DNA from 3 places in the Streptomyces flavusporus genome. Region 1 is predicted to be linked to each of the others. Evidence: predicted binding sites of a transcription regulator. Region 1 holds the regulator's gene; each other region holds the start of a gene.
The links. The regulator HrcA, encoded in region 1, represses chaperone genes, less so after heat shock. The targets are predictions, from matches to a motif close to TTNGCACTCNGNNNNNCNGAGTGCNAA.
Positions count from the first base shown of each region.

Region 2: the regulator HrcA is predicted to act here: its motif matches at 1,430-1,456, upstream of groES (co-chaperone GroES).
Region 3: the regulator HrcA is predicted to act here: its motif matches at 1,458-1,484, upstream of groL (chaperonin GroEL).

Region 1 covers NZ_CP176503.1:6,641,257-6,644,501, forward strand. The annotation lists gene ACKTSN_RS31345 (DUF3097 domain-containing protein) at 1-92, opposite strand, end outside; gene ACKTSN_RS31350 (MBL fold metallo-hydrolase) at 127-855, opposite strand; gene hrcA (heat-inducible transcriptional repressor HrcA) at 1,018-2,034, shown strand; gene dnaJ (molecular chaperone DnaJ) at 2,035-3,171, shown strand.
Region 2 covers NZ_CP176503.1:3,988,498-3,991,742, reverse strand. The annotation lists gene ACKTSN_RS18765 (polysaccharide deacetylase family protein) at 1-474, shown strand, start outside; gene ACKTSN_RS18760 (polysaccharide deacetylase family protein) at 471-1,280, shown strand; gene groES (co-chaperone GroES) at 1,603-1,911, shown strand; gene groL (chaperonin GroEL) at 2,023-3,245, shown strand, end outside.
Region 3 covers NZ_CP176503.1:5,383,070-5,386,314, forward strand. The annotation lists gene thrC (threonine synthase) at 1-380, shown strand, start outside; gene ACKTSN_RS25565 (MoaD/ThiS family protein) at 425-700, shown strand; gene ACKTSN_RS25570 (cold-shock protein) at 1,140-1,346, shown strand; gene groL (chaperonin GroEL) at 1,647-3,245, shown strand, end outside.

The sequences.
Region 1 (3,245 bases):
TCCTCGACCACCAGGCCGGGTTCGGCAAGGACCTCCGGGACGGGCTTGGGCTTCTTCCACGGCGGGGTCAGGTCCGGAGAGTACTGGCGCATTCGGATGACGATAGGAGAAGCCGGCGGGCGGTGCCTATGACACGCCGAAACGCGTCGCCAGGGCGTCGCGCTGCCGCCGTACGAACGCCGCGTCCACCACCGCTCCGTGTCCGGGCACGTACAGCGCGTCCGCGCCGCCGAGGTCGAGCAGGTGGTCCAGGGCGGCGGGCCAGTGGGACGGTACGGCGTCGGGGCCCGCCTGCGGTTCGCCGGACTCCTCGACCAGGTCACCGCAGAAGACCACCTCCGGGTCCCCCGGGACCAGCACCACCAGATCGTGGGCCGTGTGGGCCGGGCCCACGTTGGCCAGCAGGACCTGGCGGTCAGGGCCCAGGTCGAGGGTCCACTCGCCGCTGACATGATGCCGGGGCGGCACCAGGGTGTCGGCCGCCTCCTGCGCCGTATCCGCGTCGAGGCCGTTGTGGACGGCGTCCGCGCGCAGTTCCTCGCGGCCGCGCCGCCCGCCGAGCACGGCGTCCACACCGACCGCACCGAACACCTCCGCACCCGCGAACGCGGCCGCGCCGAAGACATGGTCGAAGTGGGGATGGGTGAGCGCGAGATGGGTCACACGGTGCCCGGCGAGCTCCTCCGCCTCCACCCGCAGCCGGGCCCCCTCCGCAAGGCTCGACCCGGCGTCGATCAGCAGCGCCGCGCCCCGGCCGACCACCAGCCCCACCGTGCAGTCCCAGCCGGGCAGGCGGCACCGGCCGACACCGGCCGCCAGCCGCTCCCACCCGAGCTCTTCCCAAGTCACCGTCATACGGCGACGCTAGCTGTAGGCGCCCGCATGCCACGACCTCGCAGGACCGGCCTTGCCCGGGCCGTACCCGACGGCCGTACACTGGGCCGGGTAAGGCTGGCACTCGCATGCGACGAGTGCCAAGGGGAGCGCCAAGGGGACGACGTGCTGGAGGTGTGCGCCATGCTCAGTGAACGACGGCTTCAGGTGCTGCGCGCCATCGTCCAGGACTACGTCGGCACCGAGGAGCCGGTCGGCTCCAAGGCCCTCACGGAGCGGCACAGCCTCGGCGTCTCCCCGGCGACCGTCCGCAACGACATGGCGGCCCTGGAGGACGAGGGGTACATCGCCCAGCCGCACACCAGCGCCGGGCGCATCCCGACGGACAAGGGCTACCGGCTCTTCGTCGACAAGCTGGCCGAGGTCAAGCCGCTGACCGCGCCGGAGCGGCGCGCGATCCAGAACTTCCTCGACGGCGCCGTCGATCTCGACGATGTGGTGGCCCGGACCGTGCGGCTGCTCGCGCAGCTCACGCGGCAGGTCGCGGTGGTGCAGTATCCGTCGCTGACCCGGTCCACGGTGCGGCACGTGGAGCTGCTGTCGCTGGCGCCCGCGCGCGTGATGCTGGTCCTGATCACGGACACGGGCCGGGTGGAGCAGCGTATGGTCGACTGCCCGGCACCGTTCGGCGAGTCGTCCCTGGCGGATCTGCGGGCCCGGCTCAACAGCAGGGTCGCGGGCCGGCGTTTCACGGACGTGCCGCAGTTGGTGCAGGATCTGCCGGAGGCCTTCGAAGTCGAGGACCGCGGCACGGTCCAGACGGTACTCTCCACCCTCCTGGAAACGCTCGTCGAACAGACCGAGGAGCGGCTGATGATCGGCGGCACCGCCAATCTGACCCGCTTCGGACATGACTTCCCCCTCACCATCCGGCCGGTGCTGGAGGCGCTGGAGGAGCAGGTCGTGCTCCTCAAGCTGCTTGGTGAGGCGAAGGATTCGGGCATGACCGTGCGCATCGGGCACGAGAACGCCCATGAGGGACTCAACTCCACGTCGGTGGTGTCGGTCGGCTACGGTTCGGGCGGCGAGGCAGTTGCCAAGCTCGGCGTGGTCGGACCGACCCGCATGGATTACCCGGGAACGATGGGAGCGGTACGCGCAGTGGCACGGTACGTCGGACAGATCCTGGCGGAGTCGTAAGTGGCCACGGATTACTACGCCGTTCTCGGCGTGCGCCGCGACGCGTCGCAGGAAGAGATCAAGAAGGCCTTCCGGCGGCTCGCTCGCGAGCTGCACCCGGACGTCAACCCCGATCCGAAGACCCAGGAGCGGTTCAAGGAGATCAACGCCGCTTACGAGGTGCTGTCGGACCCGCAGAAGAAGCAGGTCTACGACCTCGGCGGCGACCCGCTCTCGCAGAGCGGCGGCGCGGGCGCCGGCGGCTTCGGCGCGGGCGGCTTCGGGAACTTCTCGGACATCATGGACGCGTTCTTCGGTACGGCGTCGCAGCGCGGGCCGCGCTCGCGTACGCGCCGGGGCCAGGACGCGATGATCCGTATCGAGGTCGAGCTGGACGAGGCGGCCTTCGGTACGACGAAGGACATCCAGGTCGACACGGCCATCGTGTGCGCCACGTGCAGTGGTGAGGGCGCGGCACCGGGGACCTCCGCCCAGACGTGTGACATGTGCCGCGGTCGCGGTGAGGTGTCGCAGGTCACGCGATCGTTCCTGGGGCAGGTCATGACCTCCCGGCCATGTCCGCAGTGCCAGGGCTTCGGCACCGTGGTGCCCAACCCGTGCCCGGAGTGCGCGGGTGACGGCCGGGTGCGGTCGCGTCGGACGCTGACGGTGAAGATCCCGGCCGGTGTCGACAACGGCACGCGGATCCAGCTCGCCGGCGAGGGCGAGGTCGGCCCCGGTGGCGGTCCGGCCGGTGACCTGTACGTCGAGATCCACGAGCTGCCGCACCCGACCTTCCAGCGTCGCGGCGACGACCTGCACTGCACGGTCACGATCCCGATGACGGCGGCGGCCCTCGGTACGAAGGTGCCGCTGGAGACCCTCGACGGCATGGAGGAGGTCGACATCCGCCCCGGCACCCAGTCCGGCCAGTCGATCCCCCTGCACGGGCGGGGCGTCACGCACCTGCGCGGCGGCGGGCGCGGCGACCTGGTCGTCCACGTCGAGGTCCAGACCCCGACGAAGCTCGACCCCGAGCAGGAGCGGCTCCTGCGGGAGCTGGCCAAACTGCGCGGCGAGGAGCGGCCTCAGGGGCAGTTCCAGCCGGGGCAGCAGGGGCTGTTCTCGCGGTTGAAGGATGCCTTCAACGGGCGGTGACCGCCGGGATCCCCTCGGCGTGCCCCCGGTATATGCCAGACGGACGGCCGGATTCGGACTTGTTCGGAGGACGT
Region 2 (3,245 bases), 2.7 Mb from region 1:
CCGTACACGGCCTTCCTCAGCGACTACCTGGTCAGCGAGGACTACGCCTACTTCAAGCGGATGCAGGACAACGGTGTGGCCCTGAACAACCACACCCTGAACCACCCCTACCTGCCCGGCCTCTCCTACGACGACCAGAAGCGCGAGATCTGCGGCATGCAGGACGTCATCGAGAAGCACTACGGCAAACGCCCGCTCCTCTTCCGCCCGCCCTTCGGCAACTACAACAAGGACACCCTGCACGCCGCCAAGGCCTGCGGCATCAAGTACGCCCCCCTCTGGAACGAGGAGGTGTTCGTCGACCACTGGGACTACCGCGAATGGGATCAGGACCTGCACCCCGGCGACATCGTCCTCAGCCACTTCCGCGGCCGGGACGACTGGGAGGGCACGATGCCCGACATGATCCGCCGGTTCCTCGACAAGGTCACGGCCCAGGGGTACGCGGTGGCCCGGCTGGAGGACTACCTGTGACGGGGCGCAGACGGCTGGCCGGCCCGGCACTGCTGCTGATCCTGCTGACCGGCTGCGCCCTGACCGTCACCCCCACCGAGCGTTCCGCCAAGGGACCGTCGGACCGGGTGGGAGCCCCCGGTTCGTCCTCGGAAGCCCCACCCCACGTCCGCTGGGGCCTGACCACCCCCCTGTCCCCGCCCCCGCAACCGTCCCTCTCTTCCCCCTCCCGGCGCCCGGACGGCCTCCCACCCGTCGTCGACCGCGTCCGGACCCGCGACAAGGTCGTCTTCCTGACCTACGACGACGGCGCCGAGAAGGACCCGCGGTTCGTCGACATGGTCCGCGAACTGCGCCTGCCGGTCAGCATGTTCCTCACGGACAGCGTCGTCGGACCGGGCTACGGCCACTTCGCCCGCCTGCGCTCGGTCGGCGCGAGCGTCCAGAACCACACCCTCGACCACGCCGCCCTGCGCGGACTGCCGTACGCCGGTCAACGCGCCGAGATCTGCGGCCAGCAGAACAAACTCCGGTCCCGCTTCGGCGTCCGCCCCCGCCTCTTCCGCCCGCCCTACGGCACGTACGACACGACCACCCTGCGCGCCGCCGCCGACTGCGGCATCGCCGCCGTGGTCCTCTGGCGCGCCACCATGAACGCCGACACCCTCACGTACACCGACGGAGCCCCCCGCCTCCACCCCGGCGACATCATCTCCGTCCCCGCAACGGAAACCCCCACCCCGAACCTACGCTCCCGCACGACCCACCTACTGCGCCTGATCCAGCAGGCGGGCCTGACGGTGGGACGGCTGGAGGACTACCTGTAGCTGCCCACCCAGTCCGTCCGGCGTTTGAGGGCGAGGCCGTTCAGGCCGAAGCGGGGTCTGGGGGCGGCAGCCCCCAGGTCGGGGCACACCGGCGCAGGGCACCGAACAACCGTCGGCCACAAAATTCACCCGCGCCGCGCCGCAGGCAATTGGCACTCCGCTTGACCGAGTGCTAACCCCGGTCATAGTCTCGGCTCTGGCACTCGACAGAGGAGAGTGCCAACAAAGCGACGGGCAGGTCCGGCACCCGCGACGACGGATCGACCTGGTCGCCACCTCAGACAGTTAACCCCGTGAGATCTCCGAAGGGGGAGGTCGGATCGTGACGACCACCAGCTCCAAGGTTGCCATCAAGCCGCTCGAGGACCGCATCGTGGTCCAGCCGCTGGACGCCGAGCAGACCACGGCCTCGGGCCTGGTCATTCCGGACACCGCCAAGGAGAAGCCCCAGGAGGGCGTCGTCCTGGCCGTGGGCCCGGGCCGCTTCGAGAACGGCGAGCGCCTTCCGCTCGACGTCAAGACCGGCGACATCGTGCTGTACAGCAAGTACGGCGGCACCGAGGTGAAGTACAACGGCGAGGAGTACCTCGTCCTCTCGGCTCGCGACGTGCTCGCGATCATCGAGAAGTAAGACCACCTCAAGTTTTTGAGCTGCGCCCCTGGCCCCCGCGACCACTGAGAAGCCGGGCGCCCGGGGCGCGGCGTCATTTCATCCAAGATTTCCGAGAGGGCTCACGCTGTCATGGCGAAGATCCTGAAGTTCGACGAGGACGCCCGTCGCGCCCTCGAGCGCGGCGTCAACAAGCTCGCCGACACGGTCAAGGTGACGATCGGCCCCAAGGGCCGCAACGTCGTCATCGACAAGAAGTTCGGCGCCCCCACCATCACCAACGACGGTGTCACCATCGCCCGTGAGGTCGAGGTCGAGGACCCGTACGAGAACCTCGGCGCCCAGCTGGTGAAGGAGGTGGCGACCAAGACCAACGACATCGCTGGTGACGGTACGACCACCGCCACCGTGCTGGCCCAGGCGCTGGTCCGCGAGGGCCTGAAGAACGTTGCCGCCGGTGCCTCCCCGGCCGCCCTGAAGAAGGGCATCGACGCCGCCGTCGCCGCCGTCTCCGAGGACCTGCTGGGCTCCGCCCGGCCGATCGAGGAGAAGTCCGACATCGCCGCCGTCGCCGCGCTGTCCGCCCAGGACCAGCAGGTCGGCGAGCTGATCGCCGAGGCCATGGACAAGGTCGGCAAGGACGGTGTCATCACCGTCGAGGAGTCCAACACCTTCGGTCTGGAGCTGGACTTCACCGAGGGCATGGCCTTCGACAAGGGCTACCTGTCGCCGTACTTCGTGACGGACCAGGAGCGCATGGAGGCCGTCCTCGACGACCCGTACATCCTCATCCACCAGGGCAAGATCTCCGCCATCGCGGACCTCCTGCCGCTGCTGGAGAAGATCATCCAGTCGAACGCCTCCAAGCCGCTGCTGATCATCGCCGAGGACGTGGAGGGCGAGGCCCTGTCCACCCTCGTCGTCAACAAGATCCGCGGCACCTTCAACGCCACCGCGGTCAAGGCCCCCGGCTTCGGCGACCGCCGCAAGGCGATGCTGCAGGACATGGCGGTCCTCACCGGCGCCACGGTCATCTCCGAGGAGGTCGGCCTCAAGCTCGACCAGGTCGGCGTCGACGTCCTGGGCGCCGCCCGCCGCGTCACCGTCACCAAGGACGACACCACGATCGTCGACGGTGCCGGCAACAAGGCGGACGTCGAGGGCCGGATCGGGCAGATCAAGGCCGAGATCGAGGCCACGGACTCCGACTGGGACCGCGAGAAGCTCCAGGAGCGCCTCGCCAAGCTGGCCGGCGGCGTGTGCGTGATCAAGGTCGGCGCCGCCACCGAGGTGGAGCTGAAGGAGAAGAAGCACCGTCTGGAGGACGCCATCTCCGCGACCCGCGCCGCGGTCGA
Region 3 (3,245 bases), 1.3 Mb from region 1:
GGGGCCACGACGTCGTCCGGCCGCAGAAGCCCGACACCATCGCCAAGTCGCTGGCCATCGGCAACCCCGCGGACGGGCCGTACGTCCTGGACATCGCCCGGCGCACCGGCGGTGCGGTGGAGGACGTCACGGACGCGCAGATCGTGGACGCCATCAAGCTGCTGGCGCGGACCGAGGGCATCTTCGCGGAGACCGCCGGTGGAGTGACCGTGGGTGTGACGCGCAAGCTGATCGAGAACGGTCTCCTCGACCCGGCCCTCACCACCGTCGTCCTCAACACCGGCGACGGTCTCAAGACGCTGGACGCGGTGGCCGGCACCGGGCTGACCGCGACCATTCGTCCCAACCTGGAGTCGTTCCGGGAAGCCGGCCTCGTCTGAAGTCCCGCGCCCCTGGGCCCGTTCACCCGACCGGAGGTCATTTCATGAGCGTCACCGTCCGCATCCCCACCATCCTGCGCACCTACACCGGCGGTCAGGCAGAGGTCGCCGCCGAGGGCGCGACCCTCGCCGAGGTCATCGCCGATCTGGAGAAGAACCACACGGGCATCTCGGCCCGCGTCCTGGACGACCAGGGCAAGCTGCGCCGCTTCGTCAACGTGTACGTCAACGACGACGATGTCCGTTTCGAGCAGGGCCTTCAGACGGCGACCCCGGACGGTGCGGGCGTCTCCATCATCCCGGCGGTCGCGGGCGGCTGATCCGCTCCTGCGTTACCGTGAGTAACGCCGGTTACGCAATGTTCATCGATTTGCCCCCTCCGTGAGAGAAGCGGAGGGGGCAATTCAGTGTGATTGAGCGCGGTACAGTTGGGGAAAGCACTGCGACCCGCATGCCGGACGCATATGAGTTCCGGCTCCGCGTGCGATAAGAAGCAGCCAAAATGTGTGGCTCTTTTGCGTCTTTCGTTCCCTTTATGGGGCCCGACTTGCCCTGAATTCGGGCGAATTCTCCGCAAATTCCCGGCCCTCGGTGCCCAGAATTCTCGTCCGACTGACCTGTTGCAGACGGCAGTTGGACAGATACATTCGGCCGCGGTCGACGCGTTCCGGCGCACGCCCCCAACCAATGGGGGGTGAGGTCTGACCCGGATCCGCGAAGTGTGGATCTGTGCAAGGGCCAGTAATAGGGGAGTTAGGCATGGCTCAGGGCACCGTCAAGTGGTTCAACGCGGAGAAGGGGTACGGCTTCATCGCGGTCGACGGTGGTGCGGATGTTTTCGTCCACTACAGCGCGATCCAGATGGACGGATACCGCACCCTGGAAGAGGGTCAGCGGGTCGATTTCGAGATCTCGCAGGGCCAGAAGGGGCCGCAGGCGGACATGGTCCGGCTCGCGACCAGCTGAAGCACGCGCCGACTGCAGCGACGTTCTTCTGTTCGTCTTCGAAGGGCTCGCACCTCCCGGGGTGCGAGCCCTTCGGTCTGCCCGGAGGTCGGCCTCGGTCCGTGGGAGGCGCTTGCACTCGGCAGGGGCGAGTGCTAATCATTGGCGTTAGCACTCTGAAGGTGAGAGTGACAAAGAAGGACCGAGTCGGTGAGGCCGCAGGCCGGGTGGGGCAAGGAACCACAAGGCAGGCGAGCCGTCCGTCGCGGGCGCGGGCGCGGTCCGAAGTAATCACCCCCAGTCCTGGGAGGACCACTTCACATGGCCAAGATCATCGCGTTCGACGAGGAGGCGCGGCGCGGCCTCGAGCGCGGCATGAACCAGCTCGCGGACGCCGTCAAGGTCACCCTCGGCCCCAAGGGCCGCAACGTCGTCCTCGAGAAGAAGTGGGGCGCCCCCACGATCACCAACGACGGTGTCTCCATCGCCAAGGAGATCGAGCTCGAGGACCCGTACGAGAAGATCGGCGCCGAGCTGGTCAAGGAAGTCGCCAAGAAGACGGACGACGTCGCCGGTGACGGTACGACCACGGCGACCGTGCTCGCCCAGGCCCTGGTCAAGGAGGGCCTGCGCAACGTCGCCGCCGGCGCCAACCCGATGGCCCTGAAGCGCGGTATCGAGAAGGCCGTCGAGGCCGTCTCCGGTGCGCTGCTCGACCAGGCCAAGGAGGTCGAGACCAAGGAGCAGATCGCCTCCACGGCCTCCATCTCCGCCGCCGACACCCAGATCGGCGAGCTCATCGCCGAGGCGATGGACAAGGTCGGCAAGGAAGGCGTCATCACCGTCGAGGAGTCGCAGACCTTCGGTCTCGAGCTCGAGCTCACCGAGGGCATGCGCTTCGACAAGGGCTACATCTCGGCGTACTTCGCCACCGACATGGAGCGCATGGAGGCGTCGCTCGAGGACCCCTACATCCTCATCGCCAACTCCAAGATCTCCAACGTCAAGGACCTGCTCCCGCTCCTGGAGAAGGTCATGCAGTCGGGCAAGCCGCTGCTGATCATCGCCGAGGACGTCGAGGGCGAGGCCCTGTCGACCCTGGTCGTCAACAAGATCCGCGGCACCTTCAAGTCCGTCGCCGTCAAGGCCCCGGGCTTCGGTGACCGCCGCAAGGCCATGCTCGGCGACATCGCCATCCTCACGGGCGGCGAGGTCATCTCCGAGGAGGTCGGCCTCAAGCTGGAGAACGCGACCCTGGACCTTCTGGGCCGCGCCCGCAAGGTCGTCATCACCAAGGACGAGACCACCATCGTCGACGGCGCCGGCTCCGCCGACCAGGTCGCCGGCCGGGTCAACCAGATCCGCGCCGAGATCGAGAACAGCGACTCGGACTACGACCGCGAGAAGCTCCAGGAGCGCCTGGCGAAGCTGGCCGGCGGCGTGGCCGTCATCAAGGCCGGTGCCGCCACCGAGGTCGAGCTCAAGGAGCGCAAGCACCGCATCGAGGACGCCGTCCGCAACGCGAAGGCGGCCGTCGAGGAGGGCATCGTCGCCGGTGGTGGCGTGGCCCTGCTCCAGGCCTCCCAGGTGTTCGAGAAGCTGGAGCTCGAGGGTGACGAGGCGACCGGCGCCCAGGCCGTGAAGCTCGCGCTCGAGGCCCCGCTGAAGCAGATCGCCGTCAACGCCGGCCTCGAGGGCGGCGTCGTGGTCGAGAAGGTGCGCGGCCTGACCCCGGGTCACGGCCTGAACGCCGCGACCGGTGAGTACGTCGACCTGGTCAAGGAAGGCATCATCGACCCGGCGAAGGTGACCCGCTCTGCTCTGCAGAACGCCGCCTCCATCGCCGCGCTGTTCCTCACCACCGAGGCCGTCATCGCCGACAAGCCGGAGAAGGCCGCCGCGCCCGCCGGCGGCGGCATG